Regions from separate parts of the Pantoea sp. F_5 genome, predicted to be linked through region 3. Evidence: predicted binding sites of a transcription regulator. Region 3 holds the regulator's gene; each other region holds the start of a gene.

What was found. The regulator LexA, encoded in region 3, represses DNA repair genes until DNA is damaged. The targets are predictions, from matches to a motif close to TNCTGTATGTACATACAGNA.
Region 1: the regulator LexA is predicted to act here: its motif matches at 1,003-1,022, upstream of dinG (ATP-dependent DNA helicase DinG).
Region 2: the regulator LexA is predicted to act here: its motif matches at 5,128-5,147, upstream of sulA (SOS-induced cell division inhibitor SulA).

What each region holds. Positions count from the first base shown of each region.
Region 1 covers NZ_VWUO01000009.1:194,850-205,752, forward strand. Annotated here, with positions in the region: gene F3I44_RS14120 (helix-turn-helix transcriptional regulator) at 1-411, shown strand, start outside; gene F3I44_RS14125 (GNAT family N-acetyltransferase) at 408-926, shown strand; gene dinG (ATP-dependent DNA helicase DinG) at 1,050-3,218, shown strand; gene ybiB (DNA-binding protein YbiB) at 3,245-4,213, shown strand; gene F3I44_RS14140 (M20 aminoacylase family protein) at 4,215-5,372, opposite strand; gene hutU (urocanate hydratase) at 5,572-7,257, opposite strand; gene hutH (histidine ammonia-lyase) at 7,273-8,823, opposite strand; gene hutC (histidine utilization repressor) at 9,150-9,905, shown strand; gene F3I44_RS14160 (HutD family protein) at 9,889-10,431, opposite strand; gene F3I44_RS14165 (formimidoylglutamate deiminase) at 10,428-10,903, opposite strand, start outside.
Region 2 covers NZ_VWUO01000002.1:58,583-69,485, reverse strand. Annotated here, with positions in the region: gene helD (DNA helicase IV) at 1-1,623, opposite strand, end outside; gene F3I44_RS02750 (YccF domain-containing protein) at 1,747-2,187, shown strand; gene yccS (YccS family putative transporter) at 2,171-4,330, shown strand; gene F3I44_RS02740 (TfoX/Sxy family DNA transformation protein) at 4,327-4,956, opposite strand; gene sulA (SOS-induced cell division inhibitor SulA) at 5,167-5,658, shown strand; gene ompA (porin OmpA) at 6,009-7,079, shown strand; gene matP (macrodomain Ter protein MatP) at 7,171-7,638, opposite strand; gene F3I44_RS02720 (Lon protease family protein) at 7,692-9,560, shown strand; gene fabA (bifunctional 3-hydroxydecanoyl-ACP dehydratase/trans-2-decenoyl-ACP isomerase) at 9,629-10,147, shown strand; gene rmf (ribosome modulation factor) at 10,216-10,383, opposite strand; gene pqiC (membrane integrity-associated transporter subunit PqiC) at 10,663-10,903, opposite strand, start outside.
Region 3 covers NZ_VWUO01000008.1:192,522-203,424, forward strand. Annotated here, with positions in the region: gene dusA (tRNA dihydrouridine(20/20a) synthase DusA) at 1-504, opposite strand, end outside; gene F3I44_RS12965 (conjugal transfer protein TraF) at 611-1,861, opposite strand; gene zur (zinc uptake transcriptional repressor Zur) at 2,312-2,833, shown strand; partial or broken gene F3I44_RS12975 (CsbD family protein) at 2,898-3,107, opposite strand; gene dinF (MATE family efflux transporter DinF) at 3,267-4,589, opposite strand; gene lexA (transcriptional repressor LexA) at 4,689-5,303, opposite strand; gene F3I44_RS12990 (diacylglycerol kinase) at 5,409-5,777, opposite strand; gene plsB (glycerol-3-phosphate 1-O-acyltransferase PlsB) at 5,905-8,328, shown strand; gene ubiA (4-hydroxybenzoate octaprenyltransferase) at 8,574-9,440, opposite strand; gene ubiC (chorismate lyase) at 9,469-9,981, opposite strand; gene psiE (phosphate-starvation-inducible protein PsiE) at 10,068-10,478, opposite strand; gene F3I44_RS13015 (UTRA domain-containing protein) at 10,548-10,903, opposite strand, start outside.

The DNA of each region.
Region 1 (10,903 bases), on a different contig from region 3:
GCATTGCTTAATCGACTGTGTGCCGCCTACGGATTAACCATGTCTCGCCTGCTGAGTGAGGTAGAAGAAGCGTCGAGTCTGCTGGTGCCTTATGATCAGCAACCGGTCTGGCATGACCCGTCCAGCGGTTTTATCCGCCGCAATGTTTCACCGCCCGCACTTCATTTTAGATGCGAGCTGGTAGAGGGCAAATTACGGCCTGGTGCGCGCATTGATTATGATGCGCCACCCATTCAGGGACTGGAGCAACATATCCTGCTTCAGGCAGGCGGCCTGACCGTGTCGGTGGCCGAACAGCAGTGGACGCTGAAGCCCGGTGACTGTTTACGTTTTCACCTTACCGGAAAATCAGCTTTCGAGGCACATCTGACCGAAGGCGCACACTATCTGCTGGCGGTGGCAAAACCATGATCGATTATCAAATGCTTTCAACTGAACAGGCACAACAGGAGATGGGGGCGCTGACTGCGGTTCTTCAGGCCTGCGTGGCCGATGGAGCCAGTGTCGGATTCGTGGATGCCGCCGATGTGGCGGTGATGACACGCTTCTGGCAGCAGCGGGTGGCCAGTCTGACCAGCGGGGAGAGCGAACTGCTGGTGGCGCGTCAGCACAAGCGGATTGTGGCGACGGTGATCCTCAGTCGCAGCGCGATGCCAAATGGTCGCCATCGGGCCGACGTCAGCAAGCTGCTGGTGCATCCGCAGGCGCGTCGTCAGGGTATCGCCCGTGAACTGATGCAGCGTGCCGAGCAGTTGGCCCGCGGGCAGGGTAAAACCCTGCTGGTGCTGGATACGCGCAGCGGCGATGTTGCGAGCGACCTCTATCGATCGCTGGGCTGGCAGGTGGCGGGGTCGATTCCCTGTTATGCTGAATCCACCGCAGGCGTGCTGGATGCCACGACCTACATGTATAAAGTGCTGGCGTAAAACACCGCCGTCGGACAACCGTTGAATTTTACGACGGCGCACGAAAAATTCGGCGCGAAAGCTGACGTCGCCAGGATACTGTGTAAAAATACAGGCCATTTTTTCGGTGTGGTAACGCAAATCATGGCCCTGACAGCCGCAGTAAAAAGCCAGATAGCGCAGTGGTATAAAGCGCTTCAGCAGCAGGTGCCTGATTTTATTCCGCGAGCGCCGCAGCGCCAGATGATCGCCGAAGTGGCGAAATGCCTGGCGGGCGACGACGCGCGCCATCTGGCGGTGGAAGCGCCGACCGGCGTAGGCAAAACCCTCTCCTACCTGATTCCGGGCATCGCGGTCAGCCGCGCTCAGGAAAAGCAGCTGGTGATCAGCACCGCCAACGTGGCGCTGCAGGACCAAATTTTCACCAAAGATCTGCCGCTGCTGAAGAAAATTATCCCCGATCTCACTTTTACCGCCGCGTTTGGTCGCGGGCGCTACGTCTGTCCGCGCAATCTGGCGGCGATGGCGGCCGATGACGATCAGCAGGGCGATCTGCTGCTTTATCTGGATGATGACGCCGTCAGCAGTACCAAAGAAGAACAGACGCAGTGTGGTCGCTTACAGAAGTCACTGGATCGCTACCAGTGGGATGGCCTGCGCGATCACAGCGAGGAGAACGTCAGCGACAGCCTCTGGCAGCGCCTCTCCACCGACAAAGCGAGCTGTCTGGGCTCGCATTGCCACTGGTATCGTGAATGTCCATTCTTTGTGGCGCGGCGCGAAATCGAGCAGGTGGATGTGGTGGTGGCGAACCATGCGCTGGTGATGGCGGCGATGGAGAATGAGTCGGTGCTGCCGCCCGCTAAAAACCTGATGCTGGTACTGGATGAAGGACATCACCTGCCGGAAGTGGCCCGCGATGCGCTGGAGATGAGCGCCGACATCACGCCGGGCTGGAGCAGCCTGCAGCTTGATCTGTTTATCAAGCTGGTTGAGAGCATCATGACGCAGATGCGGCCGAAGTCGCCGCCGCCGCTGGCTAACCCTGAGCGGCTGAAAGTACACTGTGATGAGCTACGCGAACTGCTGACCATCACTGCGCAGGCGCTGAATCCGCTGCTGCCGCCGAATAACCAGCCGGGCGAATTCCGCTTTGTACTGGGCGCGCTGCCGCAGGAATTGCTGGATCTCTGCGCCCGGCTGTTCAAACTCAGCGACGCCCTGCGCGGCCTGAGCGAAGGCCTGATCAATGCACTCAGCGAGCAGACCGGCAAGGTCGATGTGGTGCGGCTGCATCGTAATTTGCTGCAGCTCAACCGGCAGTTTGGCTGGTTCGAATCGGTGAGCAAACTCTGGCGGCTGGCGTCGATGGAAAAAGCCTCTGGCGCGCCAGTCTCTAAGTGGATCACCCGCGAGCTGCGCGAAGGTCAGGCGCATCTGCTGTTCCACTGCGCCGGCATCCGCGTCAGCGACCAGCTGGAGAAGATGCTGTGGCGCAAAATTCCGCATGTGGTGGTCACCTCCGCCACGCTGCAATCGCTCAATAGCTTCAATCGCCTGCAGGAGATGTCGGGGCTTAGCGAAAAAGCGGGCGACCGCTTTGTGGCGCTCGACTCACCGTTTAACCATGTGGAACAGGGCAAGCTGGTGATCCCGCAGATGCGCCTTGAGCCGCTGATGACGCACGAAGCGGAGCACATCGCTGAGATGGCCGGTTTCTTCCGTCAGCAGATGGCGGAGAAGAAGCATAAGGGCGTGCTGGTGCTGTTTGCCAGCAACCGGGCGATGCAGCAGTTTGTCGCCTGTCTGCCCGATCTGCGGCTCTCAATGCTGGTGCAGGGCGATCAGCCGCGCAGCCGCCTGGTCGATCTGCACCGTCAGCGTGTCACCAAAGGTGACACCAGCATTCTGATTGGCCTGCAGTCGTTTGCTGAGGGGCTGGATCTCAAAGGCGATCTGCTGAGTCAGGTGCACATCCACAAAATCGCTTTTCCCCCGGTGGACAGTCCGGTAATTTTGACCGAAGGCGAATGGCTGAAAAGCCTGAAGCGCTATCCGTTTGAGGTGCAGAGTTTGCCCAGCGCCTCATTTACCCTGATTCAACAGGTCGGACGCCTGATTCGCAGCCATCAATGTTATGGCGAAATCGTGATTTATGACCGCCGCCTGCTGAGCAAAGCCTACGGCAGCCGGTTGTTAGCGGCGCTGCCGATCTTCCCGATTGAACAGCCGGAAACGCCAGAGCCGACAGCGATACCGGCCACCGTGGTGCCAAAGCACACCGTGCGTAAACGTCGTCCCACGCGGCGCTGAGCCGCGCACTTAACCGGAAGCGAGTGATGGAACTGAATAAAATTATTAAAGAGGTGGGTCGCGGTAAAAATCATGCCCGCGATATCGACTTTGATACTGCCGTGGCGCTCTATGGCGCGATGCTGGCGGGCGAAGTACCGGATCTGGAGCTGGGCGCTATTCTGATTGCGCTGCGCATTAAAGGCGAAGGTGAAGCCGAAATGCGCGGCTTTTATCAGGCGATGCAGGCGCAGATGATGCAGCTGCGTGCGCCGGAAAACCGCCCGATGCCGATCGTGATCCCCAGCTACAACGGTGCCCGTCGTCAGGGCAACCTGACGCCTCTGCTGGCGCTGCTGCTGGTGAAACTTGGCTTTCCGGTGCTGGTGCATGGCGTCAGCGACGACGCGACGCGCATTACCAGCGAGGCGGTGTTTGCGGCGCTCGGCATCGCACCCGTCACCACGGCAGAGGCGGCGCAGGCCAGACTGGATCAGGGCGAGCTGGCTTTTATCACCATCGATCACCTCTGCCCGCCGATGGCGAAACAGCTGTCGCTGCGTTGGCGAATGGGCGTGCGTAACAGTGCGCACACGCTGGCAAAACTGGCGACGCCGTTTGCGGAGCGGGCGGCGCTGCGGCTGTCGAGCGTCTCGCATCCTGAATATGTACCGCGTGTGGCGAAATTCTTCAGCGACATCGATGCGCCTGCGATACTGCTCAATGGCACCGAAGGGGAAGTCTATGCCAATCCCCAACGCTGCCCGGCGATCAGTATGATTCAGGGCGCAGGCGTGGAAGCGGAAGTGTGGGTGGAGCGTCAGCCAGACGTGGCCGTCGAACTGCCGGCAGATAAGACGGCAGAGGTGACTGCGCGCTGGATCGAAGAGGTGCTGAATCAACAGCGCCCGGTGCCTGCGTCACTGCGACTGCAGCTCGCCTGCTGCCTGCGCGCCAGTGGCCAGTGCGACTCGCTGGCAGCGGCAGAGCAGCAGATCCTCGCTGCCGGGTATTGACTCAGGCTACCGGCAGCGCCTGTTCAACCAGGTTCTGCCAGAAACGGATGCCAATCGGCAGCAGCGCGTCGTTGAAGTCATAGCGGGCGTTGTGCAGCGGCGCGGAAGGCGTTTCACCGTCCGCGCCCAGCCAGAAGTAAGCGCCGGGACAGGCTTCCATCATGCAGGCAAAATCTTCTGAGGCCATCGACGGATTGACCTGCCAGTGAACCTGTTCAGCACCCAGTGTCGAGCGCGCTACCTCGCGCACCCGCTCAGCCGGTGCCACATGATTGGCGGTGACCGGGTAGCCCGGCAGCCACTCAGTCTCACCGCTCACGCCAAACGGACGCGGCAGGGTCGCGACAAACTCATCAATCAGTCCGCGTACTTTTTCGCGCACGCTGGTCTGCAGGCAGCGCACCGTGCCGCGTAAAACAATTTGCTCCGGGATGACGTTGATCGCTTCACCACCGTGAATCTGCGTCACGCTGACCACGGCTGACGCCAGCGGCGAGAGCCGGCGTGACGGAATGGTCTGCAGCGCCAGAATCAGCTCAGCTGCCACCACCATCGGGTCGGCACCGCTTTCCGGCATCGCCGCGTGGCAACTTTTGCCGTGCAGCGTAATTTCAAACGAATCCAGTGACGCCATCATCGCGCCAGGGTTCACCGCCAGTGAGCCGAGCGGCAGTCCCGGCCAGTTATGCATGGCGTAGACCGCATCCATCGGAAAGCGCTGGAACAGCCCCTCTTCCACCATTCTGCGTGCGCCACCGAGATTCTCCTCGGCAGGCTGAAAGATGAAATGCACCGTGCCGCTGAACTGACGTGTAGCGGCCAGCTGGCGGGCAGCAGCCAGCAGAATAGCGCTATGACCGTCGTGTCCACAGGCGTGCATCACGCCGGGCGTCGCAGAACGCCACTCAGCGTCGCCTTTTTCCGTAATCGGCAGCGCATCCATATCTGCACGCAGCCCGATAACCGGGCCGGGACCGTTTTCCAGTGTGCCGATGACGCCGGTGCCCGCCAGGCCACGAAACACCTGCAAACCCGCCCGCGCTAACTCTTCCGCAATAAACTGGCTGGTTTGCTGTTCCTGGTAACCTAATTCGGGGTGGCGATGAAACTCACGACGCCAGCGCAGGGCATCTTCAAGCAGGGCAGGGGAAAGGGTCATGCAGAGTCGCGCTCCATACAGAATGAGAAGATTTCACTTTAGTGGTCGGACGATGCGGCGTCTATCGCCGTCAGGACTAAATCTGGCTATAGGCTAAATCAAAATGGAATAAGTAATAAGGAAGTGATGTTGATGCCAGGGTGTAAGAAGGGAATCGCGGGGAAAAGGGGGCAAGCTGCTGCCCGCCCCAGTCAAAGGATTATTTCTGCATCGGCAGGTTCAGGCCATGTTCAGCCGCGCACTGCTGTGCCAGCTCATAACCCGCATCCGCATGACGCATCACACCGGTGGCCGGGTCGTTCCACAATACGCGCCCCAGACGCGCATCAGCTTCTTTGCTGCCGTCACAGACAATCACCACACCGGAGTGCTGTGAGAAGCCCATGCCGACACCGCCGCCATGATGCAGGCTGACCCAGGTTGCGCCGCCTGCGGTATTCAGCAGGGCGTTGAGCAGCGGCCAGTCAGAGACCGCATCCGAGCCATCTTTCATCGCTTCGGTCTCACGGTTTGGTGAGGCAACCGAGCCGCAGTCGAGATGGTCGCGGCCAATCACGACCGGCGCTTTCAGCTCGCCGTTGCGGACCATTTCGTTGAACGCCAGACCGGCAAGATGCCGTTCACCCAGTCCCAGCCAGCAGATGCGGGCAGGCAGGCCCTGGAAGGCGATGCGCTCCTGCGCCATATCCAGCCAGCGATGCAGCGTTTTATGGTGCGGGAACAGCTCTTTGAGTTTCGCGTCAGTCTTGTAGATATCCTCCGGGTCACCAGACAGCGCCACCCAGCGGAACGGGCCTTTGCCTTCGCAGAACAGCGGACGAATATAGGCTGGCACAAAACCAGGGAAATCGAATGCGTTGCTGACCCCCTCATCCAGCGCCACCTGACGAATGTTGTTGCCGTAATCCACGGTCGGGATGCCCATATGACAGAAGTCGAGCATCGCCTGGACATGAACCGCCATAGAAGCACGGGCTGCTTTCTCAACGGCCTTCGGCTGTGAGACGCGCGCCTGCTGCCAGCGCGCCAGATCCCAGCCAATCGGCAGGTAGCCATTAATCGGATCGTGCGCCGACGTCTGATCGGTCACGATGTCCGGCTTCGGCCCGCCCGCCTGAGCGCGTTTCACCAGCTCCGGCAGAATTTCGGCGGCATTGCCCAGCAGGCCAACCGAAATCGCTTTTTTCGCGGCGGTGGCTTCGCTGATTAACGCCAGCGCTTCATCCAGCGTGGTGGCTTTGTAGTCCACGTAGCGGGTACGCAGACGGAAATCGATGCGTGACTCCTGGCACTCAATCGCCAGCACACAGGCCCCGGCCAGTACACCCGCCAGCGGTTGTGCGCCGCCCATGCCGCCCAGCCCGGCGGTGAGGATCCAGCGGCCGCTAAGGTCGTTGTTGTAGTGCTGACGGCCCGCTTCCACAAAGGTTTCATAGGTGCCCTGCACGATGCCCTGTGCACCAATATAGATCCAGGAACCGGCAGTCATCTGGCCGTACATCATCAGACCCGCTTTATCCAGCTCATGGAAGTGATCCCAGGTCGCCCAGTGCGGCACCAGATTGGAGTTCGCCAGCAGCACGCGCGGCGCATCCGCGTGGGTGCGGAAGATGCCGACCGGTTTGCCGCTCTGGATCAGCAGCGTCTCATCCGGTTGCAGCGCCCGCAGCGAACGCAGGATCTGCTCGAAGCATTCCCAGTTGCGTGCTGCCTTACCGATGCCGCCGTACACCACCAGATCTTCCGGACGTTCGGCGACATCGGGATCGAGGTTGTTCTGAATCATGCGGTAAGCCGCTTCAATCAGCCAGTTGGCGCAGTGCAGCGTAGTACCGTGTGGTGCACGAATCTCACGTGCCACAGCCTGAGAAAGAGTTTCGCTCATGAAAGATTCCTTAATTCAAGAAGTTGGGCGCATGCTCGGCAGCAGCGCGGTCAATGCCTGAGGCCAGTCAGTGCGACTTGCCCACTGACGCATTGCCTCGATATCGGGTGCCAGCAGACGATCTTCCTCAAGGAAGGCGACCTGCTCGCGAATAGTGTCGATGGCCTGCTCAATCAGCGTGGAGCTTTTGAGTGGCCGGTTAAATTCAATGCCCTGCGCGGCAGCCATCGCCTCGATGCCCACTACGGCGGCGCTGTTAAAGCACATGCTGCCGAGACGGCGGGCGGCGTAAGTCGCCATTGAGACGTGGTCTTCCTGATTCGCAGAGGTGGGCAGACTGTCGACGCTACCCGGATGGGCCAGCGATTTGTTCTCAGAAGCCAGCGCCGCGGCGGTGACCTGGGCTATCATAAAGCCGGAGTTTACGCCGCCGTCACGCACCAGGAAGGGCGGCAGGCCGGATAAGCCGCTGTCCAGCAGCAGCGCCAGTCGCCGTTCAGAGATGGCACCCACTTCGGCAATCGCCAGCGCCAGGATGTCAGCGGCAAAAGCCACCGGTTCGGCGTGGAAATTGCCGCCGGAGATCACATCGCCACTGTCGCTGAACACCAGCGGGTTGTCCGAGGCGGCGTTCGCTTCGATTTCCAGAATCCGCGCCGCGTGGCAGATGTTGTCCAGGCAGGCACCCATTACCTGGGGCACGCAGCGGATAGAGTAGGGGTCCTGAACGCGGCCGCAATGGGTATGCGACTGCAGAATTTCACTGCCCTCAATCAGGTTGCTGACGGCTGCCGCGACCGCAATCTGGCCCTGCTGACCGCGTGCCTTGTGGATGCGGGCATCGAACGGTTTCAGCGAGCCTTTGATCGCCTCCAGCGACAGCGCACCGGCCATCAGACCGGCGGCAAAAAGATTCTCACCTTCAAACAGGCCGCGCAGCGCCAGCGCAGTCGAAACCTGGGTGCCGTTGAGCAGCGCCAGGCCCTCTTTCGGCCCGAGCACAAACGGCGACAGGCCCACGCTTGCCAGTCCCTCTGTTGCCGGGATCAGCGTGCCATTGACCCGCACCTGACCTTCGCCCAGCAGCATCAGCGACATGTGCGCCAGCGGTGCCAGATCGCCGGAGGCACCGACCGAGCCTTTTTCCGGAATACAGGGCATCACGCCCGCGTTGAACAGCGCCAGCAGCGCCTCAACCAGTTCGATACGCACGCCAGAGTGACCGCGCGCCAGACTGATGATTTTGGTGGCGACCACCAGACGGGTGACATTGTCGGGCAGCAGATCGCCCAGACCCACGCTGTGTGACAGCACCAGATTGCGCTGCAGATCCGCCAGCCGGCTGGCCGGGATTTGCGTCTGTGCCAGCTTGCCAAAGCCGGTATTAATGCCATACACCACGTTGCCGGAGGCGACAATCGTCTCCACGGTCTGCTGCGCCGCCGCAATCGCCTGACGCGCACTGTCGTCAAGACTCAGCGTGACGTTACCCTGATAGATAGCGCGTAATGTGGCGAGGTCCACCTCGCCGGGCACCAGGCGCAATGCCTGAAACGAACCTGACATAGTCTACTCCTGTCTATACAAGTGTGCTGGCGTGGCTAAGCTGCTTTCCTTGCCCTGAACCAGCGGAATAATGCGAGTGAAACATAAGCGTTTATCCTTGTCTATTCTTGTCTATACAATCAAGCAGACTAAGCAAGTGCCGTGCCAGACCGATCACAAAAATCGCATATGCGCCCGGCGCGGGTCGCGGGTTAAACGCGACGGAGAGAGTGCACCATCAGGATGCGCAGACTGCACCAGTGGGGCACGGCGTGCGCTACTGGATGTATATACATTCACGCAGTGAGACAGTAAACTTAAGAGACTTTCAGCATAAGGAACAGCAAATGGTCGAGCATACGGCACTGGCACAACTGGCGGCGGCAATGAGCGATGAACCCGCCCCGATCTATCAGCGGGTGAAGCAGGCCATCATCAGCCAGATCCGTGAAGGATTGTGGAAAGCGAATCAGCGTGTGCCATCAGAAAGTGAACTGGTGAATGAGCTGGGCGTCAGCCGCATGACCATTAACCGGGCGCTGCGCGAACTGACCAGCGAAGGTTTTCTGGTGCGGATGCAGGGCGTCGGCACCTTCGTGGCGGAGATGAAAGGCTATACCGCTATGCTGGAGGTGCATAACATCGCTGATGAGATCGCTCAGCGTGGTCATCAGCACAGCTGTAAAATTCTCGCCATCGGCCAGGACAAAGCCGATCCTGAGCAGGCCGCCGTGCTGGGGCTCACCACCGGACAGACGCTCTACCATTCGCTGATTGTGCATTACGAAAATGATCTGCCTGTGCAGCTTGAGGATCGACTGGTCAATCCGCTGGTCGCGCCCGACTACCTGACGCAGGATTATCAGCAGATGACGCCCTACACCTATCTGATGCGGGTCGCGCCGCTGACGGCAGGCGAGCACATTGTTGAAGCGGTGCTGCCCGATGCGCGTCAGCGTAAACATCTGTCGCTGGATGAACACGAACCCTGCCTGTTGATTCGCCGTCAGACCTGGAGCGACACAAAAATCGTCACCTATGCGCGACTGCTCTATCCCGGCTCACGCTACAAACTACTGGGGCGCTTCAGGGGACACGGTTAAGCCGGGTAAACAGCAGCCGGGCATCCAACCCGCATGGGCTGAGTTGTGTTTCTTCATCGACCCACCACGCGCCCCGTTGCGTGGTCAGCCTTCTCCCGTCAGCGGTCTGCCATGCGCCCGCCAGCACCCAGGCGACGCCGTGCAGACTACTGACCGGCGCGGTAACCACCTCCACCGTAGCCTGCCATTCACCGCGTCGGGTCATGATATTAAAATCTTCGCTGACGCTGCCCTGCAGCTGCGCGGTCAGGGCCAGTTCGCCGGTAAACGCCCAGGGCTGCTGCGGCATTAACCGATGCTCTGTGCCCGGCGCGGTAAGCAGGACCGGGTCACCGTGCAGCAGGGTGATGATCCGATCGATGCCCGGAAAGGCTGAGAAGGGGCCATCCTGTGCCAGGGTAGCAATGCTGGCGCGCCAGCTAAAGGATTCCGCACCGGGTGGAAAGCTGACAATTTCGCGGGTCTCGCCACCGCCGTTACGCCAGCGGCTGACCGCCAGGTCAGCGTAAGAGAAGCGGGCGATCATTGCAGTGCCGCCATGGCCTGACGGAAGCGTCTGGCACATGCCGCCTGATGCGGATGTACCCCGTCTTCAATCACCGCCTTACCTGCCACGTAGACGTCCCGAATCTGATCGCGCTGACCGGCAAACAGCCAGCGGTTCAGCAGCGCCTGAGATTCCACGCTGCCGAGCCACGCATCATCGCGCAGCACCAGCCAGTCGGCGCGTTGTCCCACCGCCAGCGTGCCCTGCTGAATGCCGCACGCCTGCGCACCGCCCGCCGCCGCCTGTTGCCAGAGCAAATCGCCGACCGACGGCTGGCCGGGCAGGGTAATCCGGTTGCGGCGCTGATCGCGCAGTCGCTGCGCATACTCCAGCCAGCGCAGCTCTTCCTGGGCGCTGAGCGAGACATGGCTGTCGGAGCCGATGCCCCAGCGTCCGCCCTGCGCGATATACTCCACCGCCGGGAAAATGCCGTCCCCGAGGTTGGCTTCGG
Region 2 (10,903 bases), on a different contig from region 3:
CAGCAGCGAAATCGACTTTTTATTGCCTTTGGTGACACTGTTCAGCGGTTTTGCCAGCTGCTGCGGATTCTGCTGGATAAACCGGTTCGCAATGTCACCGATGCGATCGTTAAAGCGATAGGTGGTGTCCAGCACGCACCGATCGCCCTCACCGAAGTAGTGATGAAATGCGGTGGTCAGCGTCATCTCTGCGCCGCTGAAGCGGTAGATAGCCTGCCAGTCATCGCCGACAGCAAACAGCGCGGTGCGCTTATTCTGCTGGCGTAGTGCGCTGAGCAATGCGGCACGCTGAGGCGAGGTATCCTGGAATTCATCCACCAGAATGTGTTTCCACGGACTGATAAACCGTCCTTTTTCCAGAATCGCAATGGCCTGGTGAATGAGGCCCGAGAAATCGACCGCGCCCTCTTCTTTCAGCGCGCTTTTCCACGCTTTCAGCAGGGGTGCCATCAGTTTGATGCGTTTACTAAAGCGCTCCCGGATCTCTTCCGGCACATCCGCGATCATGGCCGCCTGTGCGCCGCCATGCATGCGCATCAGGCCGAGCCAGCGCTCAAGTCGGGACGCCAGCCGGTTTGCCAGCCTGTCGTCCTCCCAGAACGGCCCTTCCGGTAACTCCCATTCCAGTTCGTCACGGAGCCACTGACGCCAGCCATTTGCCATCGCCTTTTTATCATGGCACTGCTGCCGCCACTCCCTGAGTAGCAGTGTGCGACGCGCATCGGCATCGCTCTCCAGCTTGCTGATAACCGGCTGCTTATTGCTGCCTTCACGAATAATATGCAGAGCCAGAGAATGGAAAGTCTTTGCCTGGATGTCACCCGCAGAGAGCCGGGACTGAATACGTGCGTTCATCTCTTCAGCAGCCTGGCGGCCAAATGCCAGCAGCAGGATTTGATCGGCGCTGGCCAGCCTGCGCTCCATCAACCAACCTGCACGGGCCACCAGCACCGAGGTTTTACCGCTGCCCGCACCGGCCAGTACCAGCAGAGAATCCTCGCCATTAACCACGGCCTCACACTGCGATTGATTGAGTGGCGTGCTCTCGACGCTGGCGAAGAACGACTGATAGCGGGTTAGCATGGCAGCAGTCCAGTCGCGGTTTCGCTGCCGCAGGGCCGACTCACCCTGATCCAGCCAGTGCTGGCAAAATGCCAGGTTATTACGGCAGTCAGGAAAATCGTTTAAGCGGAGGAGCGGCATCGGTAACGCGTCGAACTGTTTGAGAATTTTTGTTTTCAGCGCCTGCAGCTCGTGGCGATTCAGCCAGCGATCCTGCGCGCTAAACGTCTCAATTTCGTCGCGCAGTGACTGGAGCACCTCGCGGCACACCGCGCTCATCTCCAGACTCCAGTTCTGCCAGGCCTGCATCAGATAGTGGTGAAAGCGCTGCGTCTCCTGCCATTCCGTTCCGTGCAGCCGGACCACTTTTTCATCGGCCAGCAAAAATTCCAGCTCGCCCCATACCAGCCCGCGCTTGCAGGCAATATCCAGTAACTGGTTAAAGGGGATCAGATACTCATGCTTATCGCCACTGACTTCGACACCCGCTGTCAGCAGACGAACACGGTTATAAGGATGCTGGGCAAGCCGTTTGCCCATTGAGGTTGCTTTCAGTTCCACGCCGACACCAACGTCAGATAACAGGATTAGGGGGAGTTTACCTGTCAGACCCTTGGCGCTCCAGCCTTAAAACAGGCTAAACTTGGCGTCACATCTTGCGGAATGCAAAAGGAAAAGAAGATCATGCGCACCGTTTTAAATATTCTTAATTTTGTCCTGGGCGGCTTTTTCACCACCCTGAGCTGGCTGTTTGCCACCTTAATCAGCATCGTGCTGGTTTTTACCCTTCCGCTGACCCGCTCCTGCTGGGAAATTACCAAACTCTCGCTGCTGCCATTTGGCAACGAGGCGGTACATGTTGATGTGCTGCGCCCTGAAAGTAAGAGCCATATTATGAACACCGGCGGGACCTTCCTGAATATCTTCTGGCTGATTTTCTTCGGCTGGTGGCTCTGCCTTTCGCATATCTCCGTCGGCATTGTGCAGTGCATCAGTATCATCGGTATTCCGGTGGGGATTGCGAACTTTAAGATCGCCGCTATTGCGCTCTGGCCGGTTGGACGCCGGGTGGTGTCAGTGGAAGAAGCGCGTGCTGCGCGCGAAGCCAATGCCCGCCGCTATTAATATGATGTCCGATGCAGTGCCTGGCTGGCGAAAATATCTGTTTAACAGTACGTGGCGCTATCTGTTGCGGATCCTGTTTGCGCTGAGTGGTTGCGCTGCCATTCCCTGGTGGCTGCATCAGATTGAGTGGACGATTCCCTTAACGCTGGGGGTGGTCGCGGCTGCGCTGGCCGATCTTGATGATCGCCTGGCCGGTCGCCTGAAGAACCTGCTGATTACCCTGCTCTGCTTCTGCATCGCCTCGGTTTCCGTAGAGCTGCTGTTTCCCTGGCCCTTCGCCTTTATGGTCGGACTGGCGATTTCGACCTGGGGCTTTATTCTGCTGGGTGCCCTGGGACAGCGCTACGCCACTATCGCTTTTGGTGCGCTGCTGATTGCGGTCTATACCATGCTCGGCATCGGGCTGTTCAGCCAGTGGTACATGCAGCCGATTCTGCTGCTGGTCGGCGCGCTCTGGTATAACCTGCTGACCCTGCTGGGTCATCTGATGTTCCCGGTCAGGCCGGTCCAGGAACAGCTGGCGGGAAGCTTTTCACAACTGGCGCGCTACCTTGATGCCAAGGCGAATCTGTTCGATCCCGATGCAGGCGAGCAGGATGATGCGGCGTTTATCGATGCAGCGATGGTGAACAGCCAGTTAGTGGCGCAGCTCAATCTGACCAAAACCACGCTGCAGAGCCGTCTGCGCGGCGATCGCGGATCGCGCGGCACCCGTCGCAGTCTGCACTACTACTTTGTGGCGCAGGATATTCATGAACGCGCCAGCTCTTCTCATCTGCAATATCACCTGCTGCGCGGCGACTGGCGCTATAACGAAATTCTGTTTCGCTTTCAGCGGCTGCTGAATATGCAGGCGCAAGCCTGTCGCCAGCTGGCACACTGCATCCTGATGCGTGAAAGATGGGTGCATGACAGCCGCTTTGAGCGCACGTTTGAACGCTTGCAGAAAGCGATTGAACGGCTTGAGCAGCACGAGCCAGAGGCTCCGCATACCCGCGCGCTGTTCTGGCTGCTGCGTAACCTGCGTGCCATTGACGCACAGCTTGCCTCCATTGAATCAGAGCAGACGCTGGCCGGTGAAGATCCGCAGCACAGTGACAATCTGTTGTCACGTGAAGGGTTGAGTGGCTGGAGTGATATCCGGCTACGCTTCAGCCGTCATCTCTCTCCCGCGTCGGCGCTGTTCCGGCATGCGGTTCGGATGTCAGTGGTACTCTGTATTGGATACGGCTTCATTCAGATAACCGGACTGGAGCGGGGATACTGGATTTTGCTGACCAGTCTGTTTGTCTGCCAGCCAAACTATAACGCCACGCAGCGACGTCTAGCCTTGCGCATCGGCGGAACGCTGGCGGGAATTGCGATTGGTTTACCCGTTTTATGGCTGGTACCCTCCATTGAAGGGCAGTTAATCCTGATTGTGATTACTGGCGTGCTGTTCTTCGCTTTCAGGCAGGTGCAGTATGCGCAGGCTACGCTGTTTATCACTCTGCTGGTGCTGCTTTGCTTCAACCTGTTAGGTGATGGGTTTGACGTCGCCCTGCCCCGTGTCGTGGATACCTTACTCGGATGTGGTCTGGCCTGGCTGGCTGTCGCCTTTATCTGGCCTGACTGGCGCTTTCGTCAACTGCCCGCGGTGGCAGAGCGAACCCTGAAAGCGAACTGTCGCTATCTGGATGCGATCATGGAGCAATATCACCAGGGTAAAGATAACCGGCTTGCCTATCGTATCGCCCGCCGTGATGCGCATAATGCGGATGCTGAACTGGCGTCTGTCGTCTCAAATATGAGCAGTGAAAGTCGTACCAGCCAGAAGCTGCGTGATTCAGCTTTTCAGTTGCTCTGCTCCAATCACTCATTTCTGAGCTACATTTCCGCGCTGGGCGCTCACCGCGATAAAATTACTGCGCCAGACCTGCTCGCCTTACTGGATGATACGGTCTGCTATGTCGAGGATGTACTTCAGACAGACGTGGTCAGCGATGAACATGTTGAAGCGATGCGCCAGCAACTGGCACAGCGAATCAGCCAGCTGGCTGCAGATGCAGATACGCGTGCGCCGCTGGTGCTCCAGCAACTCGGTCTGCTGGTGGCATTAATGCCCGATGTGGCTCGCCTGCGCCGCACGCTCATTACTGACTAGCTTTCACTGCTTCTGAGGTTCGGGTTGGATAAAAGCGTGCGCTGGAACCATGCATTCAGCTCTGCCCGGGTTGCCTGTGGCAGCGCAGCCGCATGGTGGCCCGTAATAGCCCCCTGCAGCGCCAGTAATGTCTGAAACCCCACGTGCTGGTTGATCGCTTTTAGCTTCAGCCAGCACTGCTTGGCCCCTATCTGATAGAGATGATTGACGCTCATTACGCCCGCCTCAAAGAGCATCATCTCCATGCGTACACTGAGATTAGGCAAATCTTTCAGCCGCGGTGACGCTTGCCTGTCCTGCAACTCCAGCTGGGCGGTCTCTAAAGAGGCAGCAGAGAGCGCCAGCAGATGGGCAGAATCGCGCCATAACGCCTCATCAACCCGAAAATAATTGAGGCAGACCAGTTTTCCCCTCTTGCGAAAAATCAAGGGTTGCAGCGGGCGATCGGTAATGTATTCGCGCAACGGTTCACTGGCCCGCAGATAGAGTTCATCTTTATTAATTAAGGCAAAAACCACACTTTCGACAGCCAGAGCATACCCCCCAAACTGGGTGCGGGACTCTATGGGTCCCAATGGGGCCAGACGCGCTCTGGAGCGCTCTACGACCGGATTCACCTTTTTCATTGCACCACCTCCATGTCAGAAATATTTCTTAAATTGCCTTGGGTATCAGGCAATTAGAAGATAGAAAAAAGTGTCAGCCGGTTCAATGAATAAATAACGCTTCAACTAATCTTGTCGCGTTTTTGCGAGGCGTTTTCAGAAATTTGGGTTGATCTTTATCCAGGATGACAGTACTGTATATTCATACAGTCAACTGCTGGTGATTAACTTATGCGAACACAACATCCTGATAATACACGCTATGCTCATCATTACGCGTCCTCTTCCGTTCCGGCCTCTCAGGGCGGTGGAATTACCGAGTTACGCTGCAGCGAGCAGCCCGGTATGATGCAGATGCTGCTGTTGCCATTATTACAGCAGCTGAGTCAGCAATCACGCTGGCAGTTGTGGTTAACACCGGCACATAAACTGAATCGCACCTGGATGCAGGAGTCGGGATTACCGCTGGATAAAAGTATGCATATCGCCGATTCTGAACGTCTTAATGCGGTGGAAGCGATGGTCAAGGCATTACGTACCGGAAATTACAGTGTCGTTCTGGCATGGATTCCTTATGACCTTGACGAAGATGAGCGCCGTCAACTTGAAAATGCGGCGGCAGAAGGTGAAGCGCTGGGTTTGATTTTGCGGGCAAGCGGGACATCGGAAGCGCCTCTCAGACCGCAAAGTGCCATAAAAATTCAGTCGGATTTGTTTCATTAAGTAAAAATCAGAAGTTTCCCAAGCTATTTTTCTTATCTGTCGTCGCTAAACCACTGATTCTGTTAGTTCGAGCTGTGACAATGGTTTAGCAGGTTTTTAAGGCTTTTTGCCGCGACAATACTACCAGGCTAATTGTTAGAAATTGTGTATAAATCGCTGTTTTTTTACAGAAGCGCCTCACATCATACTTGTAAGTTTCCAATCTCGTTGTAGACTTTATCTCGCCAGGGTGCTCAATAACCTCCGTTTTTTGCGGTAGAGTCATAAGCGAGCGTTTTGACCCGGCGAAGGATTTAAACCAAGAGCAACCTTTTTGCTCATTGCCTATTTGGATGATAACGAGGCGCAAAATGAAAAAGACAGCTATCGCAATTGCAGTGGCACTGGCTGGCTTCGCTACCGTAGCGCAGGCCGCTCCGAAAGATGACACCTGGTACACCGGTGCTAAACTGGGCTGGTCTCAGTATCACGACACTGGTTACTACGGTAACGGTTACGAGAACAACAACGGTCCAACTCATGAAAGCCAGCTGGGCGCAGGTGCGTTCGTTGGTTATCAGGCAAACCCATACCTGGGCTTCGAGCTGGGCTATGACTGGCTGGGCCGCATGCCTAACAAAGGCACTGTGACTAACGGCGCATTCAAAGCACAAGGCGTTCAGCTGGCTGCTAAACTGAGCTACCCAATCTATGACGATCTGGACGTGTACACTCGTCTGGGCGGCATGGTATGGCGTGCAGATGCAACGCAGACTAACCCAACTACTGGCCGCATCAGCGACCACGACACCGGCGTATCTCCGCTGGCTGCAGTTGGTGTTGAATATGCACTGACCAAAAACTGGGCTACCCGTCTGGATTACCAGTGGGTTAACAACATCGGTGATGCACAGACCGTTGGTACCCGTCCAGACAATGGCATGCTGAGCGTAGGCGTTTCATACCGCTTCGGTCAGGATGACGTCGCTGCTCCAGCTCCAGCTCCGGCTCCAGCACCAGCTCCAGTTGTTGAAACCAAGCGTTTCACTCTGAAGTCTGACGTTCTGTTCACCTTCAACAAATCTACCCTGAAGCCAGAAGGCCAGCAGGCTCTGGATCAGCTGTACAGCCAGCTGAGCTCAATGGATCCTAAAGATGGCTCCGTTGTCGTACTGGGCTTCACCGATCGCATCGGTTCAGAGCAGTATAACCAGAAACTGTCTGAGAAACGTGCTCAGTCAGTCGTAGACTACCTGGTATCTAAAGGTATCCCTTCTAACAAGATCTCTGCACGTGGCATGGGTAAATCTAACCCAGTTACCGGCAACACCTGTGACAGCGTGAAAGGCCGTAACGCCCTGATCGACTGCCTGTCTCCGGACCGTCGTGTAGAAATCGATGTTAAAGGCATCAAAGACGTTGTAACTCAGCCACAGGCTTAAGTTCTCACGTCATAAAAACCCCGCTAAGGCGGGGTTTTTTTATGCCGGTAATCTAACGGTGACCGCACACATTCTGAAATCTCCTGCCTGCTTACTCGCTTTCTGAACCCGATTTACCCAGAATCGCCTGCAAATCCTGCTTCAGACTCGACATCTGAGTAGCATATTTCTCTTTGCGCTCCGCATCTTCTATCAGCTGAACAATCGTTTCTGAAAGCGTGCAGCCGCGCCGCTGAGCCAGGCCTGCCAGCCGCTGCCAGACCAGATACTCCAGGTCTATCGATTTTTTTCGGGTATGCTGATGTTCGGCGTTGAAATGGCGTTTCCGCCGTGCGCGGATGGTCTGTTTCAGTCGGTTATCAAGTTCGGCATGGATATGTTCTGCAATCCACTCGTTCACTGTCACCGGATTATTTTCCATCGCCAGCAGTTTATCCACTGCCGCCTGTGCCGCGCTTAATTCAAGGTGACGCGTGATCAGTTCACCTTCCCGATGTTTTTTCACCAGGTATTTCCACTTCCATCCACATTCAAGATTTTCGAGTTGCTGGTATTTCATCGGAATCTCATCGTGATCACGTAACGGGCTAAGAATAACAGCTTTTTTCCCGGATGCAGCAACGAAAAACATGCTGCCATCATCACATCTTCAACAGGAAGTCTGCAGTGCTTAACAAGGGTGAATCCTGTATAATCTCGCTTTTATTAAAACAGACAAATGCGATTATTTTGACCAGCACTCAACTTACGTGGCAGACCTTACAGCCGGATAGCGCGCAATACCAATCCGTTTTCTCCCGAATTGCAGATGAAGAAACTGATGCTCTGGCAACGGTACAGCCCCGGTTGCTGAATGCGCTGGCGCATTTACATCACCAGTCGCAGGGATTCCCATTACTGCTGGTTCGAAGCCAGGAAAATCGCGATTATCTGACATTCATCGTTCAGGCTGCGCAGCGGGTCATGGCTGACACTACCACTCTGTCCGGCGGTGATTACCATATCATAGCTGACAACGTCACGCTTCAGCCCCCATCAGATCCGCAACGCCCATTCACCAGTCAGGGTGGTATTCACTTTGCTGAGTGGATTGAGATGGAGCAGTTGTTTGGCTGCGTGCGGCAGTATAAAGATCGCATCCAGCTTGAGCCAGGGCTGATCCACCGTGCCAACGGCGGCACGCTGGTACTGTCACTGCGTAGCCTGCTGACGCAGCCAATTCTATGGCTGCGCCTGAAAAAGTGTATTGAACAAGGCTATGTGGAGTGGACTTCTCAGGATGAACGCCGCCCGCTACCTGTCTCGATTCCTTCATTACCACTCAGTCTTAACCTGGTCCTGTGTGGCGACAGGGAAGCGCTTGCGGATTTTCAGGAGCTCGACCCTGAAGCGCATGAAATGGCCATCTATACTGAATTTGAAGAGAACATTCAGGTTCTTGATGAAGATGACATGCTGGCCTGGTGTCGCTGGAGTGCTGAACTGGCGCAACAGGCGGGCCTGCCCGTGCCGGAAGTGGACTTCTGGCCAGAGCTGATCAAAGAAGGTGTCCGTTACAGCGGCGATCAGGATACGCTGCCACTCTGCCCGCGCTGGCTTCAACGTCAGATGCGCGAGTCGGCCCTGATGGGCGACGTACTCAATGCCGAAGCATTACGTGATGCGCTTGAAGCGCGCTTGTGGCGCGAGAATTATCTCAATGAACGAATGCGTGATGAGATCCTGCTGCGACAGATTCTGATTGAAACCGAAGGCGAAGTCGTCGGTCAGATTAACGGCCTGTCGGTGGTGGAATATCCTGGTCATCCCCGAGCCTGGGGTGATCCCTCTCGTATTACCTGCGTGGTACATCCCGGCGATGGCGAGTTCATGGATATTGAGCGCAAAGCGGAGCTGGGCGGTAACATTCATGCTAAAGGCATGATGATTATGCAGGCATTTTTGATTGCCGAGCTGGAGCTCGATCAGCAACTGCCCTTCTCAGCCTCAATGGTCTTTGAGCAATCCTATTCCGAGGTGGACGGTGACAGCGCTTCGCTGGCTGAACTTTGTGCCTTGATCAGCGCACTGGCGAATCAGCCGATCAATCAGCAAATCGCCGTGACTGGCTCAGTCGATCAATTTGGCAACGTACAACCGGTAGGCGGACTGAATGAGAAGATCGAAGGCTTCTTTGATATCTGTCATCAGCGGGAACTGACGGGTCAGCAGGGTGTGATCATTCCTGCCTGCAACGTGCGTCATCTCAGTCTTAACCAGGCCGTTGTGACAGCAGTTGAACAGGGTCGCTTCCATATCTGGGCGATCGACCGTGCTGATGAAGCGCTGCCGCTTCTGACCGGTAAAATCTGGAGTACTGAAGATGGCCAGGGCGACTGCCTGCTGAATACCATCCAGGAACGCATTAGCCTGTTTAACCAGCCGGACGTGCCGCAACGTCCCTGGGCGCTCCGCTGGCTTAACTGGTTCAACCACCGTTAATCCGATTTGCTCAGCGTACAACTGTTCGCTAATATTCGTGATTCACTAAAACAAGGCTTATTGAAAACATGGTAGATAAACGCGAATCCTATACCAAAGAAGATCTGATTCTGTCAGGTCGTGGTGAACTGTTTGGCGAAAATGGTCCGCCGCTTCCATCTGGCAACATGCTGATGATGGACCGCGTGGTCAAAATGACCGAAGACGGCGGCAAATATGACAAAGGCTTTGTTGAAGCCGAGCTGGATATCAATCCTGACCTCTGGTTCTTCGGCTGTCACTTTATTGGTGATCCAGTGATGCCGGGTTGTCTGGGCCTGGATGCCATGTGGCAGCTGGTCGGTTTCTATCTGGGCTGGCTGGGCGGCGAAGGTAAAGGTCGCGCGCTGGGCGTGGGTGAAGTGAAATTCACCGGACAGGTCCTGCCGGACGCGAAGAAAGTCACCTACCGCATTCACTTCAAACGCGTGATCAACCGCAAGCTGGTGATGGGCGTGGCAGATGGCGAAGTGCTGGTTGACGGTAACCTGATCTACACCGCCAGCGATCTCAAAGTGGGTCTGTTTAAAGACACCGCGGCATTCTGAGCATTCTGCACAGAAACAAAAACCTCCGCGCCAGGCGGAGGTTATTTTCCTTTTTCAGTGACATCCGGTTATGCTGCTACCGACCTGTCCTCCATGGCTTGTCGCCAACCTCCCAACCAGTGAGACTTAGCGTCAATCAACTGATACGGACACATCTCTTTTGAGCGTCCAGTAATGCCTGCCTGATAACCACGTGAATGGGCGCGTTCGAGGCGGTCTCGTTTCTGTCTCTTCATACTCCGTGTCCCTCATGTAAGGTCTGTGGAATCTGGTGGAAAGAAAAGTGGTGAATTAATGTTCAACCACCCTTATGTTCTACCCCCTGCGCACCCAAAGATCAATGCTCAATCTTCATACCAGTGTCATAAATGTGACCTTAATCGGTAAAATTAAGGACATTTTGTGATGCATACGCCAGCACTATCTTTCTGAATAAGCTAATAAAAAAGCCCCTGAATGACGCCGATAAAACACGACAATCGTTCAGGGGCTTAGCTTATTTATTCACATTTTTATTAATTTAACGCAACCACACTATTAGCAATCTTCTGTGCGGTCTGCTGCCAGCCCGCCGCCAGCGTTCTGACCATCGCATCGTAGCCATCTTCAGTCTGCGGCAGCACGAGGTTAAACGCTTGTTTGGTCACACGGCCCTGATGTTCCAGCGTCCATTCGCCACTGACAATCGCTTTACCATCGTAGCGTCCCTGGAAGCCTGTAATGGTGACATTCAGCGTGTCGTGCTGCGCGCCTAAC
Region 3 (10,903 bases):
CGCATGGATAATAAATGTCTCGCACTCACCGCGACCTGCCACCGTGCCGATAAAGTCGGTCAGAAATTCATAGCTGTCCAGCTCATCAATCCCGATGCGGGTTTTCACCGTGACCGGAATCGACACCACGTCACGCATCGCTTTAATCGCATCCGCGACCAGATTCGCCTCGGCCATCAGGCAGGCACCGAAACGGCCATTCTGAACCCGATCCGAAGGACAGCCGACGTTCAGATTTACTTCATCGTAGCCGCGCTGCTCTGCCAGCTTCGCACACTGCGCCAGCGCCGCCGGATCGCTACCACCAAGCTGCAACGCGACCGGATGCTCAGCCTCGCTATAAGCCAGGTAATCCCCTTTGCCATGAATGATCGCGCCCGTGGTCACCATTTCGGTGTAGAGCAGCGTGTCACCGGTGAGCTGACGATGAAAATAGCGACAGTGGCGATCGGTCCAGTCGAGCATAGGGGCGACAGAGAAACGTTGCGAAGAGAAATTAGACATGAAGCGCAGACAATCCGGTAATTAAGGGTGATGGAATTCTGTGCAAGGATAACACAAGGGCGGGCGATAGTGCATCGCCCGCCCCCGAACAGCCTGAATAACGTATTTAGAAGTTAAAGCCCAGCTGCATCATCGCGCCCCAGGTGTTGTTAGCGCCTACAGAGCCGGCCAGATCCAGATGGACAGCTTTGTTAAACGGTGACAGACCAAAACCTGCGGTGGCAACATTTTCGTCATTAGACCGCATGTCCGCACGATAACCGGCACGCAGCTGCAGCCAGTCAAGCACGCGGTATTCCGCGCCTACTGCCGCATACTGGCTGTTATCCTGCGTTTTGAAGCGTTTGGTTTCCGTCAGATCCACATCGCCGGTCACGGTAAATGGACCTTTATCCCAGGACAGGCCGGTGGTGACCAGCGGGCGAATCTGATAGGTATCGCGGAACCCGTTGACCTCTTTGGTCTGCAGATCGCGCGAAACCAGGTTCTGTCCGGTCACCCCCAGCGTCCAGTTTTCAGCAAAGGTGGTCGCCAGACCGGCATCAACGTTAAAGCCGGTGTCGGTGCTGCGATACTGGCTATTGTTGATGTCGTTCTTGTCGTAGTTATAGATGCTGGCAGTGTAGTTATAGAGCGAGGTTTTCTGCACTTTCGGCGTCACGCCCACCGAGACCGGCTGACCAGCGATGGTGAACTCATGCGCCACCGCCACACCATAATCAATGGTCAATGCCGCTAAGCCATTCGCACTGGAACGAAGGTTATTTTGATCGCCTGGACTTGGCAGCACCGTTCCATTAGCGACACCGCGCAGGTAGTCGATATCACCCTGGACCACGTTGGCACGGACGTGCGCCGTACCGTAGGCTTTGGTAACAAATGCAAAAGGCAGAGTCTCATTGGGGATCGTAACGGCCACGGCCACGCCTGCACTGCCGTCCGCCTTGTTACCGCGCAGATCGCTTAGCTTGTCAGCAACATCGCCGGAGGCAGCGCGCAGTTCAGGATAGCCACGCAGATAATCTGCAAAAGTCAGGTTACCAATTACGTCACGATAGCGATCTACGGTGTCCGTAATATCATCGACTTTATCGATCAGCTTATCTTTGTCAGTAACCTGAATACCTGCCGAGGGAAGAATAATGCTGACGTTATCGTCAGACTTAGCACGCGTCATTAATGCCGGGTTCACCAGCACTGCTGAGCCATAAACAGAAGATGCTACGCCGGTACCGCCCATGGCGTCATTACGTGCATCATACCAGGTCCCTGCCGCCATGGCGGAAGAAGAAAGGAAAAGCGCGGTCGCTGCAGCGGAATATTTCAGCGCTGAACGTTGAGCGGATTTTTTCACCATTTGCCTGCCATCACCTGAGAAATTGTCATTGAAACATTCAACGACTGAATAGTTTGTTAGCCCTATTGTGAACTCTGGCTAACGCGTTATTGCTGTGAATTCAAAGGAAACAGTGTCTTAATTCAAAGGATTGGACGTTTCCAATCAAAAAACCGTTGTAATTGTTCAAACTGCGTCGCGGTATTTCAAATAATGCCAGACTTTTCTTAAGTCTTTCTGAACATTACTTCTTAACACAGTGAGATGCAAAGCAAAATGCCAACAAATTCCGCTTCAGGTCGATTGAGAATGGATCTGATTTCTCGTCATATTTGAGATAGATAGCGGCCGAAATTCTTAAAATGCTGCTTTATCAGGCAAATAATGCTGTTTTATCAGGCAAAAACGAACATCAGCGCCGCAAAACTATGTGTGATAAAATAACATCACTTATCCAGCGGAGAATTTTTCATGACAAACATGACGTCGCAGCAAATTTTGATTCAGGCTGAAAAAATGTGCCTGCAGCGCGGTGTACGTCTGACTTCGCAGCGTGCTGAGGTATTGCGCCTGATGGCCGAACAGCCTGGTTCAATCAGCGCTTACGATCTGCTGGATCAGCTCCGCATCAGCGAACCGCAGGCTAAGCCGCCCACGGTCTATCGTGCGCTGGATTTCCTGCTCGAGCAGGGTTTCATTCATCGGGTGGAGTCCAACAACAGCTACGTCATGTGTCACCACTTTGACGCACCAGCCCATACGTCGGTGATGCTGGTCTGCGACCGCTGTGCTGCGGTAACGGAGAAACAGGCGCAGGGTGTGGAGAAGATTATCGCAACGCTGGCAGGTGAAGCGCAGTTCGCTTTACGCCATAGCGTCATTGAAGCCCATGGCTTATGTGAAAATTGTGCTGCGGTTGAAGCCTGTACGCGCCATGAAAGCTGCGATCACGATCATCAGGATGAGGGTAAAAAGCGGGGAAAACGCGGATAACCGGCATATCATTGCGTGATTCCGGTGCAGCCGCACCGGAACGTATTAACTGCTCACCGCTGCATTACCAGCGATGGTCTTTGTTCTCGCCTTCCCAGTTCGTCACTTCACGCTCTGCTTCATCTTTCGCATAGCCATAACGTTCCTGGATTTTACCGACCAGCTGATCGCGTTTACCTTCGATAACCTGCATGTCATCGTCGGTCAGCTTGCCCCATTTCTCTTTCATTTTACCTTTGAACTGCTTCCAGTTGCCGCTCGCTTCGTCTTTATTCTTGGCAGACCTCCAATCCTCAGGGTTTAATGATTATCTTGCTACTTTACAAAATAACAATACAAAGCGCTGGTTAACTGCGCCGGATAAAGTTAATTATAGTAGCAATTTTCAAAACCCTGGAATAATACAGAATAGTCTGTATCCACCTCTACAGCATCAGGCATCAAACCAGCTGTTCTGACGCCAGTGCCTGCGCCAGATGAGCCACAGTGACAGACCGCGCAGCGCCAGGAAAACCGTTACCGCCAGCCACAGTCCGTGATTGCCCAGCGCCGGTACGCTCAGCAGCGTCAGAAAGTAGCCTGCTGCTGCCATCACCATGCTGTTACGCATCTCACGTCCACGCGTTGCGCCGATAAACATCCCATCCAGCAGATAACACCAGACGCCGATCAGCGGCATAACGATCTGCCAGACCAGATAGCGGTCAGCACTCTGTTGCAGCGAAGGAAGAGAGGTCAACAGGGTAACAATCTGCGGGCCAGCAATGGCATAGATCAGCGAGAAGAACAGCGCCACCACAACTGCCTGTCGACAGGCAGAGTGCCAGACGCGCAGCAGTTTGCCGCCATCTTTTGCACCATGCGCCTCGCCAGCAAACGCTTCAACCGCGTAGGCAAAGCCATCCAGCGCATAGGCCGTGAACGTAATGAACATCAGCAATACCGCGTTGACCGCCACCACATCCGGGCCCAGCCGCGCGCCCAGCACGGTCAGCGAGGCAAAACAGAGTTGCAGCATCAATGAGCGCAGCATGATATCCCGGTTCAGCCGCAGCAGCCGGCCGCTGTCTCCGCGCCAGCTCTGCTTCAGCAGGCTCAGGGGAATACCGCGCAGCTTCAGGACCCGCCAGACCATGATGCTGCCGACACCCAGTGTAATATACTCCGCCAGCGCCGTGGCGGTTGCCGCACCCGCGACACCCCAGTGCAGCCCCATCACCAGCCAGAGATCGAGCACAATATTAACCAGATTGCCCACCACCAGCAGGATCACCGGCGCGCGCGCATATTGCACGCCCAGCAGCCAGCCCAGAATGACCAGATTTGCCAGCGTAGCAGGCGCACTGAGCCAGCGAATCTGAATAAACAGCGCCGCCTGTTCCAGTACCGCGGGATTACCGCCAACCAGATGGGTCGCCAGCTGAATAATCGGATAACGTAAAGCGATGAACAGTACACCTGCCAGCAGCGCAATAATCAGCGGCTGAGTCAGCGCGCGTGCCAGCGCGGTTTTATCGCCCGCACCAAACGCCTGTGCCGTCAGGCCAGTTGTACTCATTCGAAGGAAAAGCAGCAGCATAAAGAGGAAGCTGGTCACCGTGGTCCCGACCGCAACCCCGCCAAGATAGACGGGGCTGTCGAGATGACCAATGACTGCAGTATCGACCACCCCCAGTAAGGGAACAGTGATATTTGAAAGGATCATCGGCAGCGCAAGCCGCCAGAGGTTTTTATCGGTTGCCGTAATAAAGCGCATTCGCCGTTCCGTGCTCGGTGTCGCTGCGCAAAACAGGCAGCGACAAAATTAGGGCAGACAGAATAGCATCAGTAAAGGCGAATGCACGCCGGCCTCAAATCAGAGCCACTCGCCGTTGCGTACCACGCCAACCGCCAGACCTTCGATGGTCAGGGACTGTGCACGGGTATCGACAACAATCGGGTCGAAGTCGCTGTTTTCAGGCAGCAGATGCACGATAGCACCCTGCTTTTTCCAGCGCTTAACGGTGACTTCATCATCAATGCGGGCAACGACAACCTGGCCGTTGCGCACATCCTGGGTTTTATGTACCGCGAGCAGGTCGCCATCCATAATCCCGATATCTTTCATCGACATTCCGCTGACGCGCAGCAGGAAGTCAGCAGACGGCTTAAACAGGCCCGGATCCACTTTATAGTGGGTTTCGATATGTTCCTGCGCCATGATCGGCTCACCGGCAGCAACCCGGCCAATCAACGGTATGCCTTCTGAGGCTTCTTCTTCCATTAGCAGACGAATGCCGCGCGATGCACCGGAAACGATCTCGATGACGCCTTTACGCGCCAGCGCTTTCAGGTGCTCTTCTGCCGCATTCGGTGAGCGGAAGCCCAGTTGTGCAGCAATCTCTGCGCGCGTAGGCGGCATGCCTGTTGAAGAAATATGGTCGCGAATCAGGTCATAGACCTGCTGCTGCCTGCTGGTTAATGCTTTCATCCCGCCCCCTGGTTGTTTATACAGTCGCTGTGAGTATATACAGGTATTGGCGAAATGGAAACCGATTGTCAGGCAAAACGCGGCTTCTGGCGCGATATGGAACGCTTATCGCAAATGTGTCCAGAGCAGCGCGATCCAGACAAACAGTGCCAGTAAGATGCTGATCAGTACCGCCGCAGAGCCCATATCTTTGGCCCGGCCTGCCAGCGGATGATGCTCCTGACCGATGCGATCGACCACCGCTTCAATGGCGCTATTGAGGATTTCGACGATGACCACCAGCACCACCGACCCAATCATCAGGATGCGCGAGATCACATCGACATCCAGCCAGCAGGCGATAATGATCGCCGCCAGCGCAGCCAGGGCTTCCTGACGAAACGCCGCTTCATGTTGCCACGCGGCACGCAGCCCCTGCCAGGAGTAACCTGCGGCTTTTACTATTCTGATAAGTCCGGTGGCATTATTTGCCATGTGTGGGAACCCTTTTATCGGATTGACGTCAATGTCTGGGCTGCGTGCATTTGGCACCACCACAGATCTTCGCTGCACTTTCTGGTATGCTTGCGGCGCTTTGCTAACAAGAGGCTTCATGTTGTCTATGTCAGGTTGGCGTAAACTTTATTATAAATTGCTTAATTTACCACTCTCGTTTCTGGTAAAGAGTAAGGCCATTCCGGCCGATCCCGTGTCTGAACATGGTCTGGATCCGACCCGACCTATTATGTATGTTTTGCCTTACGATTCGAAGGCTGACTTACTGACTTTGCGCGCGCAGTGTCTGCGGCATCATCTGCCCGATCCGCTCTCTCCACTGGAGATTGATGGTTCCCTGCTGCCTCGCCACGTCTTTATCCACGATGGCCCGCGCGTCTTCCCCTATTTTGTACCCAGCGTGGAATCGGTGAAAATTTTCCACGATTACCTGGACCTGCATCGCAATAATCCCACGCTGGATATTCAGATGCTTCCCGTCACCGTGATGTTTGGTCGTGCACCGGGACGTGAAGTTCAGGGCGAAGCCACACCACACCTGCGGGTGCTGAACGGCGTGCAGAAGTTCTTTGCGGTCATCTGGCATGGGCGCGACAGCTTTGTCCGCTTCTCGCCGACCGTCTCTCTGCGGCGTATGGCCACGGAACATGGGACAGATAAGTCGATCGCGCAGAAGCTGGCCCGCGTCGCGCGTATCCATTTTGCCCGTCAGCGGCTGGCTGCGATTGGCCCGCGTTTACCGGCCCGTCAGGATCTGTTTAATCGTCTGCTGCAATCCAAAGCGATTGAAAAAGCAGTAGAAGATGAGGCGCGCAGCAAAAAAATCTCCCATGAGAAAGCGCAGCAGAATGCCGTCGAGATGATGGAAGAGATTGCGGCGAACTTCTCCTATGAAGCGATTCGCGTTACCGACCGCGTGATGGGCTGGCTCTGGAGCCGTCTCTATCAGGGCATCAACGTCAATGGCGGCGAAAAAGTGCGCCAGCTGGCGCAGGATGGACATGAGATTGTCTACGTGCCCTGCCACCGCAGCCACATGGATTATCTGCTGCTCTCCTACGTGCTCTATCATCAGGGGCTGGTACCGCCACACATTGCTGCCGGTATCAACCTTAACTTCTGGCCAGCCGGTCCGATCTTCCGTCGTCTGGGTGCCTTCTTTATCCGTCGCACCTTTAAAGGCAACAAGCTGTACGCCACGGTGTTCCGCGAATATCTTGGTGAGCTGTTTACCCGCGGCTATTCGGTTGAGTACTTTGTCGAGGGTGGTCGTTCTCGTACCGGTCGCCTGCTGGATCCGAAAACCGGCACCTTAGCCATGACATTGCAGGCGATGCTGCGCGGCGGTAATCGCCCGATCACGCTGGTGCCGATCTACATCGGCTACGAGCACGTGATGGAAGTGGGTACGTACGCCAAAGAACTGCGCGGCGCGGCGAAAGAGAAAGAGGGCTTCATGCAGATGGTGCGTGGCTTGCGCAAGCTGCGTAACCTCGGTCAGGGTTACGTTAACTTTGGCGAACCGCTGCCGCTGGTCAACTATCTTAACAAGCGGGTACCGGAATGGCGCGACGCGATCGATCCGATTGAGCCGCAGCGTCCGAGCTGGTTAACACCGACGGTAAATGATATCGCGGCCAGCCTGATGGTACGTATCAATGAAGCGGGCGCGGCTAACGCCATGAACCTCTGTGTCACGGCCCTGCTTGCCTCACGTCAGCGCTCACTTACCCGCGAACAGCTGATAGAACAACTGGAGTGCTACACCCAGCTGCTGCGCAATGTGCCTTATTCACCTAACGCAACCGTACCCGATCTCTCAGCAGAAGCGCTGCTGGATCACGCCATGGGTATGAATAAGTTTGAGAGTGAAAAGGACAGTATTGGCGACATCATCATTCTGCCGCGTGAGCAGGCGGTGCTGATGACCTATTACCGCAACAACATTCATCACATGCTGGTAATGCCGTCGCTGATTGCCGCCATTGTTCAGCAGCATCAGACGCTGAGCGAAGCGGAACTGCTGCGTCAGGTGAGCCTGATCTATCCGATGCTGAAGAGCGAACTGTTCCTGCGCTGGCAGACCGATGAGCTGCCACAACTGCTGACTGACATCAGTCAGGAGCTGGCGCGTCAGGGCCTGATTACCGTCGAAGCCGGTGAGTTGCGCTTTACCGCAGCGCGCTACCGCACGCTGCAACTGCTGGCTGCCGGTGTGCGTGAAACGCTACAGCGTTATGCCATTACCTTCTCGATTCTCAGCGCCAAGCCGACGATTAACCGCGGCACGCTGGAGAAAGAGAGCCGGACGCTGGCTCAGCGTCTGTCGGTACTGCACGGGATCAATGCGCCGGAGTTCTTCGACAAAGCGGTCTTTACCTCACTGGTACTGACGCTGCGTGATGAAGGCTACATCAGCGACAGCGGAGATGCGGATGTGGCCCAGACCCAGGCCACCTGGCATATCCTGGCTGACCTGGTGACCAGCGATGTCCGGATGACCATTGAAACGGCTGTCGCGCACGACTGATACCCGCGTAAAGCAAAAAAGGCGACCTTAGGGTCGCCTTTTTTATGTCGCACAGGGCTGTCTGGCAGGCTTCTTACAGCAACGAAGAACCTGACGCGCAGGGGACAGGGACAGAAGAGGAAAGCGTCCCGCGCCAGGGATGGCGCGGGCCGAGCCGTCATGGATGACAGCTTTTGCGTCTTTCCGATCTGGCCCTGTCCCCTGTGCAGGCGCGGTCTTCCCGCTATGACAGGCTGCCTTTCCAGTCAGAACAGCTGAGTGAACGGCGGCGTATTCATCAGTACGCCGAGGAACAGCACCATCCCGACATAATTGTTATTCAGAAAAGCCTGGAAACAGGGCTGGCGCTCGCGTCCGGCGATCAGCTTCTGCTGATAAACAAACAGCGCAGCCGCCAGCAGCAACGTCCAGTAGAAGGCACCGTTCAGATGCAGCATCATGCCCACCAGCGCCATCAGCAGCAGGGTTGCCAGTTGCAGCAACCCGATGATCAGCTTGTCGAAACGACCAAATAAAATCGCCGTCGACTTTACGCCAATCTTGAGGTCATCGTCCCGATCAACCATCGCATACTGCGTATCATAAGCAACCGTCCAGCAGATGTTGGCAATAAACACCAGCCAGCAGACCAGAGGTAAGGACTCACTAACTGCGGACCATGCCATCGGAATCGCCCAGCCAAACGCGGCCCCCAGTACGACCTGCGGCAGGTGAGTGTAGCGCTTCATAAACGGATAAACCCAGGCCAGCGCCAGCCCCACAACCGAGAGCATAATCGTCATCAGGTTCATGGTCAGCACCAGCGCAAAAGCCACCAGCGCCAGGATCACGAACAGCAGCTTCGCCTCTTTGGCACTCACCGCGCCGCTGGCCAGTGGCCGGTGCTTCGTACGCTCCACATGACCATCAACTTTGCGGTCGGCGTAGTCATTGATCACACAACCGGCCGCGCGCATGACAAATACCCCGGCAACGAATACCACCAGCACCGGCAGCGGCGGCATCGCCATGTCAGCCAGCCATAATGCCCAGAGCGTGGGCCACATCAGCAGCAGCGTCCCAATCGGTTTGTCGATACGCATCAGGCGAGCGTAGGCCCGCCATTTATTCATACTTAAGCTCGTTTGCACCACAAAATCCTCAGACCAGATCGCGATAGAGCGGCGATGCCGGTAAAAACAGTTCAGTCAGCAGTAGCGGTTTGCCAGAGAGACGCAGGCGGGAACGCCGTCCCCATAATCCCTCCACCTGCCCCGGCTCAATAAAATCGCGGGTCAGCGTCGACGACGAAAAAAGATAGCGCCCAAGAGGACGAGTACCGAGTTGTTGCAGCATCGCCTCTGGCCCGTTAAGGGTACTTTCCGGCACAAGCGTGCGGCCAGCCAGCCAGGGCTGATCGTCGCCGGATAGCAGCACTTCGCGCAGCCAGAAGCGTTCATCGTCTGGTAACAACGCCCTTTCCTCACCCAACTCGCTGGCGTCGATAAAGCCTTCACGTAGCGGCTGAACCGTGACCCGCTGACAGTGCTGTTCAAAACGGCGCGTCATCGAATCCTCCTCCATCAGCCAGTCGAGCAAGGGTGGCGTAAGGGTAGCCTGCGACGGAGAAAGCCAGTTGAGCGAACGTAATAAGCTGAGTGCGTCTTGCGGCATGGCACCACTCCCGATAATTTTCAGGTCGCTAGTTTAGCGCAGAGCGGCGATGCGAACACCTGCCGTCGTGTCAGACGGCAGGTGGATTATTCGCGTTTCAGCCGGTTACTGTTGGCCAGCCACAGTGTGACCACCAGAATCAGGATCGCCGCTGAGTAGCAGAGGGTATCGAAGGGATTTTTATGGTCGACGATAATCAGGCGGATAATGGCCGTGATACCGATATAGACGAAGTAGCGCAGGGGAAAGTGATAGCCCGACTGAAAGTACTTAACAATCAGGGCAATAAATTCGAAGTAGAGGAAATAGATAACAATTCCCTCAATCAGCAGGTAAGAAGAAGCCTGCTCGCCGGTATTAAACAGGACGTTTGCCAGATGAATAGTCTCTTTGCCTAAAAAGACGATCAGGATGATCGCCAGACTCAGCAGACCCAGATTCAGCACCCATTGCAGTACCGTTGCAAGGTGGCGGGCAAAAGGATTTTTGTCACTCATGTTGCGCCTTTAAAAAGGGGTTATCAGCGCGCGATATCATGCGTGAGTGTGATGCAAATCACAATAACCCTAAGCCTCAACATCCACACAGAGCGCGTCGTACCGCCAGTATTCACAGTCGCAATCAATCACCTCTTTTAGCTGATTGCGGTTGATACGGGTGATCAGCAGACCGGGACTGCCCGGTGCCACATTGAGCGTGGGTGCAGCCACCTCCGGTAACGGGCCGGGCAGAATTGTGAAGCGCGCGCCGCCGTAGCGAATACCGTAGCGCTGGTCATAGAGATCGGTCAGGGAGCGGGTCAGATCTTCATCAAGCAGGCCAGGGAAAAAACGCGGATTGAGGTAGTGTTCTACATAGAGCACCGCGCGCCCATCAATGCGGCGCAGGCGGCGAATACAGTAAACCGACGAACCTGGAGCCA